DNA from 3 places in the Mesorhizobium sp. RCC_202 genome. Region 1 is predicted to be linked to each of the others. Evidence: predicted binding sites of a transcription regulator. Region 1 holds the regulator's gene; each other region holds the start of a gene.
The links. Region 1 encodes LexA, which represses DNA repair genes until DNA is damaged. Its sites were predicted from a motif close to TGTTCNNNNTGTGTTCNG; they were not measured.
Positions count from the first base shown of each region.

Region 2: a site for LexA is predicted at 2,398-2,415, ahead of AB6802_RS07230 (ATP-dependent helicase). Genes of this name have one in related genera too.
Region 3: a site for LexA is predicted at 2,517-2,534, ahead of AB6802_RS19620 (PA0069 family radical SAM protein). Genes of this name have one in related genera too.

Region 1 is NZ_JBFUPO010000005.1:133,754-137,916, reverse strand. Features, by position in the region: partial or broken gene AB6802_RS13475 (ComEC/Rec2 family competence protein) at 1-1,516, shown strand, start outside; gene lexA (transcriptional repressor LexA) at 1,569-2,309, opposite strand; gene kynU (kynureninase) at 2,772-4,019, shown strand; gene AB6802_RS13460 (AMP-binding protein) at 4,035-4,163, opposite strand, start outside.
Region 2 is NZ_JBFUPO010000003.1:17,606-21,768, reverse strand. Features, by position in the region: gene AB6802_RS07250 (hypothetical protein) at 1-392, opposite strand, end outside; gene AB6802_RS07245 (LysR substrate-binding domain-containing protein) at 506-1,474, shown strand; gene AB6802_RS07240 (hypothetical protein) at 1,714-1,896, opposite strand; gene AB6802_RS07235 (hypothetical protein) at 2,030-2,197, shown strand; gene AB6802_RS07230 (ATP-dependent helicase) at 2,430-4,163, shown strand, end outside.
Region 3 is NZ_JBFUPO010000008.1:168,586-172,748, reverse strand. Features, by position in the region: gene AB6802_RS19625 (ribonuclease HII) at 445-1,140, opposite strand; gene AB6802_RS19620 (PA0069 family radical SAM protein) at 1,288-2,442, opposite strand; gene AB6802_RS19615 (glycosyltransferase) at 2,592-3,095, shown strand; gene AB6802_RS19610 (GFA family protein) at 3,147-3,572, opposite strand; gene moaB (molybdenum cofactor biosynthesis protein B) at 3,696-4,163, opposite strand, start outside.

The DNA.
Region 1 (4,163 bases):
TGATTGTCGGCGTGCGCGCCGGCATTCCCGAAGAGATCAACGAGTCCATGCGGCGCACCGGCATCTATCACATCATCTCGATCTCGGGCCTGCATATGGCGCTGGTCGCCGGCACGATCTGGTGCTGTTGCGCGGCGCCTTCGCGCTGTTTCCCGATTTCTCGTCGCGCCGGCCGGTGAAGAAATACGCCGCGGCAATCGCGCTCATCTCGATCGCCGCTTATCTCGTCATCTCCGGCATCGTGGTCGCGGCCGAGCGCAGCTTCATCATGCTGGCGGTGATGCTGATTGCGGTGCTTTTCGATCGCGCGGCGCTGACCATGCGCAATCTGGCGATCTCGGCCATCGCCGTCATCCTGGTTTCGCCGCACGAGGTGGTCGGCCCGAGCTTCCAGATGTCGTTTGCCGCGACCGCGGCGCTCGTCGGCGCCTATGCCGGCTGGGCCGACTACCGCGCCGACAAAATACGGGCGCCGCCGGCAAAGCATTCATTCCTGGGTTTCTGGTCGAGAAAACTGGCGGTTGGCGTCGGCGGCGCGGCCATGACATCGCTGATCGCCGGCAGCGCGACGGTGCTGTTCGCCATTTGGCATTTCCAGCGCGTATCGCCGCTCAGCCTGGTGGCCAACCTTGCGGTCATGCCGATCGTCTCACTGATCGTCATGCCGTTTGCAGTGCTGAGCGCATTGGCCATGCCCTTCGGCCTCGACGGCCCGTTCCTCTATGTGATGGGCAAGGGCCTGACGGCGATGGTTGCGATTTCGGCATGGATTTCCGAGCGCTCGCCGGTCGACGCTGTCGGCCTGATCTCGATCCAGTCGGTGCTTCTGGCAACGATCGCGCTTGTCATCGCCACCATGGCGACCACCTGGCTGAGGCTCGCCGCCGCGCCCTTCGCGCTTGCCGCCTTGCTGGCCATTCCGCATGTGCGCACCCCGGACCTTCTCATTTCGGAGGATGCGCATCTGGTGGCGATGCCGATCGGCGGCGGCGAGCTCGCCATCAACCGTGAGCGCGCCAACGAATTCACGACCGACAACTGGAAGCGAGCGCTGCAGTCGGAAACGATCGTGCCGCCGGAGATCTTCGCCAGAGGCGCGTTGGACGTCGCCGATCCAGTCGACCTGCCGCCGGGCTCACCTTTCTACTGCACCGGTGACCTGTGCATCGGCCGGCATCCATCCGGCGCGATCGTCGCGCTCGCCGAGACCCGCGACAGCGCACGCCCAGCCTGCGGCTTCGCCGACCTCATCGTCATCAACGACGCCACGGCCTACAATCCGTGCTGGGATCCGCGCATTCTCGTCGTTACCAAGCGGCAGCTCGCGCTTGACGGCAGTGCCGCCGTCTTCTTCGACACGCAGTCGGCAACGGCGCGGCCAGTCGTTCGCTACGCCGTCGAGCAGCCGTACCGGCCCTGGCACGAGCAGCGGAAATACGCGCGCGAGGCGAGGGGGCTAGCGCCGTACAAAAAGCCGGAGAGGGCGGATGCGAAGCCCTCGCCGCCGGCTCAGTAGATCGCTACGCAATTCCGGACGGAAAACCGCTGTGCACTTTTCCTGGAATTGCTCAGTAACGTCTGATCAGCCCGACAAGCTTGCCCTGCACCTTGACCCGGTCAGGCCCGAAGATGCGCGTCTCATAGGCCGGGTTGGCGGCTTCGAGCGCGATCGAGGCGCCCTTGCGGCGGAAGCGCTTGAGCGTCGCTTCCTCATCGTCGACCAGCGCCACGACGATCTCGCCCGGGCTCGCCGTGTCGGCGTTGCGGATGATGACGGTGTCGCCGTCGAAGATGCCGGCCTCGATCATCGAGTCGCCCTTGACCTCGAGCGCGTAATGCTCGCCGCCCGTGATCATGTCCGGCGGCACGGAGATCGAATGCGTCCGGTGCTGAATGGCGTCGATCGGTACACCGGCGGCGATGCGGCCCATGACCGGGATAGAGATGGCCGAAACGGCATCGTCGTCATTGCTCGGCGAGGGTGCGCGCGATGAAGCCGCCGGCTTGATCTGCCGGCCGAGATTGCCTTGGCCCTGGCCGCCCTGGATGACGCTTGGCGAAAACTTCCTCGCGGCATTGAGGCCGGGCGCGATCGAATCGGGCAGCCGCAGCACTTCCAATGCCCGCGCCCGGTTGGGCAGCCGGCGAATGAAACCGCGTTCTTCCAGCGCCGTGATCAGTCGGTGGATGCCGGACTTCGACGCAAGGTCGAGCGCTTCCTTCATTTCGTCGAAGGACGGAGGAATGCCGCTCTCTTTCAGACGTTCGTGGATGAACATCAGGAGTTCATGTTGTTTGCGCGTCAGCATCGGCCGCCCCCAAGGGTTCAGAAACCAGAATCAGAAAAACAAACCCAGAACAAACACTATCTGTTCCAGTTGTGTTCCGCAACCGTTTAAAGTTTAGTGAATTTGTTAGGACAGCCGAAACCATGTTGCGTCGGCGCGGATGCCGTTGCGAGGGCCGGCTGAGCCTTAGGTCTTGATTCCGTTCCATTTTACAACCCCATCGTTCACAGGAGACGGGGACGTCCACATCGTGAATGCGCAGGGCGGGATAGGCTCTGCCACCCGATTCATCTGCGGCACCGTGAACGAAACGAACTCAAAAGGCCAACGTCGGCATAATTCCGATCTCTCGCCTGGCATCGATGGACCAGCGGACAAGGACAAAAGGGTCTTGCCGTAGCGTGGACGGCGGTGAGACAAACCGCGCATGGCCGGCGGTAGCTTCATATGCTGCGTCGGGCCCGAACGGGAGGCAATTGCATAATGACGGGAATTCCTGATCTGGCGTCTGTTGAGGCGATGGACGCCGCCGATCCGTTGCGCTCCATGCGCGATCGCTTCGTGCTGCCCGATGGGGTCATCTATCTCGACGGCAATTCACTGGGTGCCGCTTCATCCGATGTCTTCAGCGAGATCGAAAACGCCGCCAGGCGTGAATGGGCGCAGGATCTGATCCGCGCCTGGAACACCGCCGGCTGGTTCGACATGCCCGTCGAATTGGGTGACCAGCTTGGGCGCTTGATTGGCGCCGGATCCGGCCAGACGGTCGTCTGCGATACGACTTCGATCAACATCTACAAGGTTTTGCATGCAGCGCTGGCCATGCGGCCTGAACGGTCCGTCATCGTTGCCGAGGGCGATAGCTTTCCGACCGACCTCTACATGGCGGAAGGCGTGGCCTCGACACGGCCCGGCACGGTGCTGAGCCTGGAAGGCGTCGACGCCCCGGCGATCGAGGAATTGATCGACGAACGCGTCGCCGTCATCCTCGTCAACCACGTCAACTACAAGTCCGGTCGGTTGCGCGACATGGCGACGCTAACGCGCAAGGCCCACCAGGCCGGCGCGTTGATCGTCTGGGATCTCTGCCATACGGCGGGTGCGCTGCCGGTGAATCTCGACGGCTCGAATGCCGATTTCGCCATCGGCTGCACCTACAAATATCTCAATGGCGGTCCGGGCGCGCCGGCCTTCATCTATGCCGCGAACCGCCACCACGGCGACATCCGCCAGCCGCTCAGCGGCTGGTGGGGCCATGCAAGGCCTTTCGCCTTCGAACAGGGTTATGCCGCAGGCTCGGGCATTCGCCGGTTCCTGTGCGGAACGCAGCCGGTGTTGTCGATGCGGGCGCTGAAGGGCGCGCTCAATCTCTGGGACGAGGTCGACATGACCGTCGTGCGCGACAAAAGCATCGCGCTGACGGATCTGTTCATCCAGCTTGTCGAAGCCAGATGCGGCGCCTTTGGCCTCGAGCTAGAAAGTCCACGCGATGGCGCCGAGCGCGGCAGCCAGGTGTCCTTCGCCCATCCCAACGGCTACCAGGTGATGCGCGCCTTGATCGAGCGTGGCGTCATCGGCGATTTCCGCGCGCCGTCCACCATTCGCTTCGGCTTCACGCCGCTCTATGTCGGCTATCGCGATGTCTGGGATGCGGTCGGCGTGCTGGAGGATATCCTGCGCACAGGCGCCTGGCAGGACGCGCGCTTTGCGGTCAAGACGGCCGTTACCTGAAGCGGAATCGCCCGCTTAATGGGCCTTTTCGCTGCGTAGACGAAAACGCTGGATCTTGCCGGTCTGGGTCTTGGGCAAGGCCGCGATGAACTTTACTGACCTGGGGTATTTGTAAGGCGCGATCGTTGCCTTGACGTGATCCTG
Region 2 (4,163 bases), on a different contig from region 1:
ACCGGAACGCCATCGCAATGCCACTCAACGGCACCGTCCCTGGGGTTCATGAAGGTGACGGTCGAGCCGACGATCGACAGCGGATAGGGTTCGAGCTTGGTGCCCATCATGTCGGAAAGCCTTTCCAGGCGCAGCTTGTCGTGCAAAAGCTCCTTGATCTCCGGAATATACCGGTCGGCGCCGGTAATGAAAGTGAGGTCGAGATGCTTGTGCACGGCATGGCTGGCCTTCAGCTTCAGAGCAGCTTGCTCGATCGCGGCAAGCAGGTCTGGATCATAGCCGTGACGATACTGAGCGACCCCGAAGGTCGACACTTTCCACGACGTCTCATGGCCAATGATGGCTTCTCGGCTCATTGCGCAACGCAGTTCGGGAATTGTATGGGCGTTCATTTTTATTTTCTCCAAGGTGGGGGCAACACTTGGTAAACAGTCAATTAATCGCCTACCCCTGTAAATTTAGGAATGCTGGTGCTAGCGTAAGCGCAGCTTAAGGTCCAAAGCCCGTGCGTCTGCTCAGTCAGGTCAACCTCAACTCGCTGAAAATCGTGGAAAGCGCCGCGAGGCATAAGAATTTCACGCGCGCCGGCGAGGAGCAGTTCATCACCGCCTCGGCCGTCAGCCAGCGGGTGAAAAGCCTGGAGGACCAGCTGCGCTTCAAGATCTTCGAGCGCGGCGGCAATGCGGTGTCGCTGACGCCGGAGGGCGAGACCTATGTCGCGCGCGTTCGCGAGGCGCTGGAGCGGATCGTGGCGGCCAGCATGGAGGCCACCGGCCAGTCGCAGGCGCATGTGCTGAGACTCTGCGTCTTACCGACTTTCGCGGCGCGCTGGCTGTTTCCGAGGCTCTTGAGCTTCCAGCGGCAGTTTCCCGATATCGAGATGCGGGTGTCGACCTCCTATGCCACGCATGAATTCTCGACCTCGGAATACGATCTCGAGATCCGCTACGGCGACGGCAATTTTCCCGGCCTGCTCTCGGACCTGCTGTTCAAGGAGGATCTGACGCCGGTGTGCAGCCGCAAGCTGTTCCACGAGGTGCTGGGCGACAAGCCGTTGTCGAAGGTGACGCCGGAGGATCTGCGCTACTTCACGCTGCTTCACTCCGACACCTGCACGCAGAACTGGCAGTCGTGGCTGGGCTTTGCCGGCGCAAGCTTCGTGCTCGGCGAAACCAGAAGCGCCTATTTCGATAGCTGCATGATGTCCTACGAGGCGGCCAATGCCGGCATGGGCTTTGCCGTCGCCAACCGCGCCTATATGGCAAGCGACATCCGCGCCGAGCGCCTGGTGGCGCCCTTCGCCGTGCACCATCCCAACACCGCCGGCTGGTATTTCGTCAGCCCGCTCAAGACGCTCGGCACGCGCAAGGTGGAGCTGTTCAAGCAGTGGATCATGGCCGAGGCGGCGCTGACGCAACGCCAGCTCGACCTCGAGATCGCCAATGTGCCGGTGAGGCGATCGGCGCTGGCGTGAGACGCCAGCCTTCCTCGCGCAAACACCACCAGCAGATTTTGGGATTTTCTTCCGCCGTTTCAGGCCGTCTCGATCTGTAGCCGGCTGGTGCGGTCGCACCATGACGCAAGGGCGAGACTCAGCTATCTTGGATTGCGCGGCGGGCCTGATTTCCCGCTTGGCCGGCGCTATCCAGCTTCCTCCCAAGCAGCGCCGGCCTTCTTCTGTGCGACGCTGCTTCCTCCGTCAACATTCCAGAATCACTGCTTCGGCGGCGTGCCCTGCTGATCACCGCCGGTGCTTGATTGGGGCACCGGGTTCTTGTCGACCTGCGGGTTCTGGTTGACTTCGCCGCCCGCCGCCTTGGTCGGCGGCGTGCTGTTGTCGCAGGCGGCGAGCGCAAGCCCTGCCGCGACAGCCAGCAGCACAGGAAGTTTCGTCATGACGACCTCCTTCGTTCGCTCCCTCGAATTGAGAGCAAACGAGAGGGTGACGGTTTGGTTGCCTTGTTGGTGGGAACCAATCGCGCGGGTTCCGGTTGACCTGCCAACGATCCAACCACTTGAGGAGATGATCATGTTCCGACTGCTGCTGACCGGCCTGTTCGCCTACACCGCCTATCGCGTCACGATGCGGATCATCGAGGAAGTGCCCAGCACTGTCGCCCCGCTGGAGATGCCGGGCGATGAGAGGCGAACGCTGCGGCGACAGTCGGCGAGGATGGGTGTCGCACCGAAGCGGTAGACGTTAGCTGATCTTCCCCGCTCGTGGGGGACAGGTAGCGCCCTCCCTACCTTTGGCGGGCGAGGAACCCAAGCTTGATGTGTCGGCGGGACAGCGCCCCTCTCTGCCCTGCCGGGCATCTCCCCCACGAGGGGGGAGATCAGCTGTCTCGCCAGCTTTCGCCAAGCGCCGAGGTAAGGCAGATCGGCTGTATCCCCGTTGCGAACAAAGCGGAAACGATGCTTGATGGGCGATGAACCTTGCTGCCCGTGATTCGTCCTTTGAAACACCCGCCTATCTTGCCCGGCTGAACGACGAGCAGCGGCTGGCGGTGGTGCATGGCGACGGCAAGGTGGCGGCGCCGCTGCTGGTGATCGCCGGCGCCGGCTCCGGCAAGACCAACACTCTGGCGCATCGCGTGGCGCATCTGATCGTCAAGGGCGCCGATCCGCGCCGCATCCTGTTGATGACCTTCTCGCGCCGCGCGGCGTCCGAGATGGCCAAGCGCGTCGAGCGCATCGCCGGCGAGGTGCTGGGCCGCGATGCCGCCATCATCGCCGATGCGCTGGCCTGGACCGGCACCTTCCACGGCATCGGCGCCAGGCTGTTGCGCGACTATGCCGAGCAGATCGGCCTTGAGGCGGCCTTCACCATCCATGACCGGGAGGATTCCGCCGATCTGATGAACCTTGCCCGGCATGAGCTGGGTTTTTCCAAGACCGAAAGCCGCTTCCCGACAAAGGGCACCTGCCTGCAGATCTATTCGCGCGCGGTCAACGCGCAGGCGCCGCTGGGCGAAGTGCTGGGATCGGCCTTCCCCTGGTGCGCAGCCTGGGCGGACCAGCTGAAGGAGCTGTTTGCGGCTTACGTCGAGGCCAAGCAGGCGCAGAACGTTCTCGATTACGACGACCTCCTGCTCTACTGGGCACAAATGTCGGCGGAGCCCGAGATCGCGGCGCATCTTTCCTCGCGCTTCGATCATGTGCTGGTCGACGAATACCAGGACACCAACCGGCTGCAAGCCTCGATCCTGCTGGCGCTGAAGCCGGATGGCTCAGGCCTTACCGTGGTCGGCGACGACGCGCAGTCGATCTATTCCTTCCGCGCCGCGGAAGTACGCAACATCCTCGATTTCCCAAAGCAGTTCGCGCAAGGCGCCGAGATCGTCATGCTGGAGCGCAATTACCGCTCGACCGAGACGATTCTTTCCGCCGCCAACAAGGTGATCGGCGAGGCCAGCGAGCGCTTCACCAAGAATCTGTGGACCGAGCGCCGGTCGTCGCACAAGCCGCAACTGGTCAGCGTGCGCGACGAGGGCGAGCAGGCCAACTACGTCTGCCAGGCGATCCTTGCCGAGCGCGAGGCCGGCACGGCGCTGAAGGCGCAGGCTGTGCTGTTCCGCACCTCTAGCCACAGCGGGCCGCTGGAAGTGGAGCTGACGCGCCGCAACATCCCGTTCGTCAAATTCGGCGGCCTGAAATTCCTCGACGCCGCCCATGTCAAGGACATGCTGGCGATGCTGCGCTTCGCCGAAAACCCGCGCGACCGTGTCGCCGGTTTCCGCGTGCTGCAGCTCATGCCCGGCATCGGACCTTCGGCCGCCTCGCAGATCGTCGAGGCGATGGCGACGTCGCTGGACGAGACGCTGGGCCTGGCCCGCTTCCGGCCTCCGCAGCGCGCGGCCGGGGACTGGCCGGTGTTCCTCGATATCTACAGCGGGCTGCGCACCGGCCCCAAATGGCCGGCCGACCTGGAGCGGATCAGGCTGTGGTACGAACCGCATATGGAGCGCATCCATGAGGACGCGATCACGCGGCGCGCCGACCTGCTGCAGCTCGAGCAGATCGCGTCCGGCTATCCGTCACGCGAGCGGTTCCTGACCGAGCTGACGCTCGATCCGCCGGACGCCACCAGCGACCAGGCCGGGCCACCGCATCGCGACGAGGACTATCTCATCCTGTCGACCATCCATTCGGCCAAGGGCCAG
Region 3 (4,163 bases), on a different contig from region 1:
GCTGACTTCGAAGCTTCGAAATCAAAGCCGCCTGGGCAACCCGGCGGCTTTTTTGTTGGCGAGGGAGCGCGGCGAAGACGCTGCCGATCTCCCCCACAATGGGATACGGCATACACATTTTCAACCGGCTGGCCTTTGGCGATAGCGTGCATGGCAGCTTGGCGCATGCATTGTCTAATCTGGCGCTGGTCGACCCCCACTCCGTCTCGGCTTCGCCGAGCCACCTCTCCCCCCGATCGACGGGGTAGAGGAAGGCGCCAAGCTTTTTGCCGTCAACGCTCATCCAGCAACGCTCCCTTCCTTTCCCTCCGGAGGGGGGAAAGGTGGCGCTGCGAAGCAGCGACGGATTGGGGGAACCACGTGGCAATCAAGCCTCAGGTCGATCAGTCACGCCAATTACAGAAGATGTGTGCATGCCGCGGCGCAATGGGGGAGATTAGCTAACTACTCCAATCCGGCGAAGCTCTCTTCCTCAGCCACCTCAACCCCGCCCAGCCGAAACGGCGCGAACGACGCGCGGTGCAGCCTTGCCACAGGTCCGTGCGCCTCTATGGCCGTGCGGTGCCGCACCGTCGCATAGCCCATATGCACCTCGAAGCCGTAGCGTTCATGGTGGCCGCCGCAGCCGCACATCATGCGGTCGCGCATCACCTTGGCGACGATCGAGGCGGCGGCGATCGATTGCGAGCGCTGGTCGCCCTTGATCAGCGCGCGGCCCTCGCAGGTAAGTCCGGGCGGAATGTCGCGGCCGTCGGCCAATGCCAACTTAGGCCTCAAGGACAGGCCGGCGGCGGCGCGGCGCATCGCTTCCAGGCTGGCCTTCAGAATATTGCTGTTGTCGATGCCTTCGGCACTGATCGACGCCATCGAGACACTGAGCGCGGAACCGAGGATCTTCAGGAACAGCGCCTCGCGCTGCAGATGGGTGAGGCGCTTGGAATCGTCGAGGCCTTCGGGAATGTTGGCGGGGTTGAGCACCACTGCCGCCGCCACCACGGGACCGGCAAGCGGTCCACGGCCGGCTTCATCCATGCCGGCCACCGGCCACAGGCCCTCGGCCATCGCCTTGGTTTCGATGGAGAAGTCGGGCTTCTCGAGCATTTCGAAGAGAAGCGGAGAATCGGAACGCGCGCGAGCCATGGTGCGGCGAGGTTCGCATCGGCTCCGATTCTCCGCAAGTCCTTCCGGGTCGGATGGGGCGTCGGACCAGGAAGGCACCGTCTCACGGCCGGGGGACAGGCCGGACGGGATCTTTGCGCCGGGGGCCCTCGCCGCCCGGCATGACGTTCAAAGCAGCATCAGCTGCTCGCTCGCATTGGCGCCGGCAACGAACTGGTCGACCCTGAGCGTGCGCCGCTCGGCATTGAGGCCGAGCCGCTTGGCGGCGATCTCGAAGCGCCGGCCGATCTGCCAGGCATAGGGACCGGCGCCCTTCATGCGCTTGCCCCATTCCGAATCGTAGTCCTTGCCCTCGCGCATCGAGCGGATCAGCGACATCACGTGCCGGTAGCGGTCCGGATAGTGGCGCAGCAGCCAGTCCTTGAAGATCGGCGCCACTTCGAGCGGCAGGCGCAGGATGACATAGCCTGCCTCCCTGGTGCCGGCGGCGCGCGCCGAATCGAGGATGCGTTCCAACTCCGGATCGGTCAGCCCGGGAATGATCGGCGCCACCATCACCGAGGCCGGGATGCCGGCGTCGGAGAGCTGCCGGATCGCTTCCAGCCGCTTCGTCGGCGTCGAGGCGCGCGGCTCCATCGTGCGCGCCAGCATGCGGTCGAGCGTCGTCACCGACAGCGCCACCTTGGCAAGGCCGCGCTCGGCCATGCGCGACAGGATATCGATGTCGCGCGTCACCAGCGCCGATTTGGTGACGATGCCGACAGGATGGCCGCGCGCCTCCAGGACCTCCAGGATCTCACGCATGATCCGGTACTGCTTCTCGATCGGCTGGTAGGGATCGGTGTTGGTGCCGATGGCGATGGTGCGCGGCTGGTAGCCGGGCTTCGACAACTCCTTGTCGAGCATACGCGCCGCGTCCGGCTTGGCGAACAGCTTCGATTCGAAATCGAGCCCCGGCGACAGGCCCATGAAGGCGTGCGTCGGCCTGGCGAAGCAATAGACGCAGCCATGCTCGCAGCCGCGATAGGGGTTGATCGACCGGTCGAACGAAATGTCGGGCGATTCGTTGCGGGTGATGATGGTGCGCGGCTTCTCGACCTGCACCTCGGTCTTGAAGGGCGGCAATTCCTCGAGCGAGTTCCAGCCGTCGTCGAACACATGACGGCTGACCGGCTCGAAGCGGCCGGACGGGTTGATGCCGGCCGAGCGGCCGCGATTGCGGTCAGGCCGCACGCGCATGCCGCTCTGTTCGATCATCGCATTTGCCATCTCGGCCCTGCCGGCTCCAAAAGCAGCAATGTCGGCGCGCACGATCTGTTCCATTTTCGCCCTCTCCCAGGGACTGTCCGCAGGCTGTCGAATCGATCTGTTCATGAAACTATTCCTATTTTGTCGATGAGAACAAAGCAAGAACTTTTTGCGCTGCGATGCGGAACTGGCGCGATGCGTGGCTTTCCGCTATTCGGCTAAGCATGCTCAGCGTTCTCATCGAAACCAGGAACGACGAAGAGGGCCTTGCCCGCACGCTCGCCTCGCTGGTCGGCGGCGCGGTCGAGGGCGTCGTGCGCGACGTCATCGTCTGCGATGCCGGCTCGACCGACCAGACGCATCGGGTGGCCGAGCACGCCGGCTGCCACTATGTCACGGGCGGTATCGCAGCCGGCATCGGTCAGGCCAAGGGCGACTGGCTGCTGCTGCTCGAACCAGGCGCGCGCCTTGCCGAAGGCTGGATCGAGGAGGTCGCGGCCCATACGGCGAAGCAGACCATGCCGGCGCGCTTTTCACGCGCGAGGGGCAATCGAGCCCCATTTCTGGCGCGCGTGTTTTCAGGCAACCGCGCGTTGGCCGAGGGCCTTGTCATCAGCAAGCGCCAGGCCGCCGCGCTTGCGAAAAGCGCACGCGGTGCCGAAGCGCTGGCGCGCGGTCTCGCCACCAGAAGGCTGAACGCCCAGATCTGGGTCGCGCCGCCGAAGTGAGGCGCTCGCGCCGCCGCTTCCACGGCGAGCCGGTGATCCACTGAGCCGGGGTCAAATGCCCGACAGTTCAATGGGCATCCAGGCGCCACGGCGCCTGGCCAGGCGTTGCTCGCGCGTCTCTGTGTCGTAGCGGACCGGGACCGGCTCGCGGGAGAATTGCCCGCGATCGTCGAGGGCGTTGACGATGACGATCGCTCTCGCATCCTCATCCGCACCTGCAATGGCGGCGACATAGACGCCGCAGTCGCGGCATAGAAGATAGTCGGCGGTGCGTAGGCCAAAGCGATAGACCTGCAGGCGCTCCCTGTCTTCGACCGATACCACCAGTTTGCCGTTGGGGTCGGCCGCCGCGCGCGAGCCGTGCCGAATGCAGAACGAGCACTGGCAGGCGCGGATTTCAATTCGGGTCGGATCGAGTTCGGTTTCGAAACGGAGGCGTATGGCGCCGCAATGGCATCCGCCGTTGTAAAAGGCCATGGCAGGGTTCCTTGCTTGTTCGCACAGGATACGTTGCCAGTTTGGGCTTCGGAATGGAGTCTCCAAGGCGGAAGCTCCATTCTGCTTGGCAAATGGGCGACCGTCCCCGCGCTTTGCCTTTGTTTAAGAGGAAGCCTTGCCGCCACGCCTGAGATGCTCGTCAAGCCGCGGCATGATCTCCACAAAATTGCAGGGCATATGCCGGTAGTCGAGCTGCGCCTTGATGATGCCGTCCCAGGCGTCCTTGCAGGCGCCGGGCGAGCCCGGCAGCACGAAGACGAAGGTGGCGTTGACGACGCCGCCGGTCGCCCGGCTCTGGATCGTCGAGGTGCCGATCTTGTCGTAGGAAATGCGGTGGAAGACTTCGGAAAAGCCGTCCATGCGCTTTTCGAAGATCGGCTCCAGCGCCTCCGGCGTCACGTCGCGCCCGGTGAACCCGGTACCGCCGGTGGTGATGACGACATCGATCCCTTTGTCGCGCGACCAGCCAAGCACCTTGTCGCGGATTTTCTCCTGGTCGTCGGTGACGATGTCGCGCGCGGCAAGCAGATGGCCGGCCTCAGCGATGCGGTCGGCCAGCGTCTGGCCGGA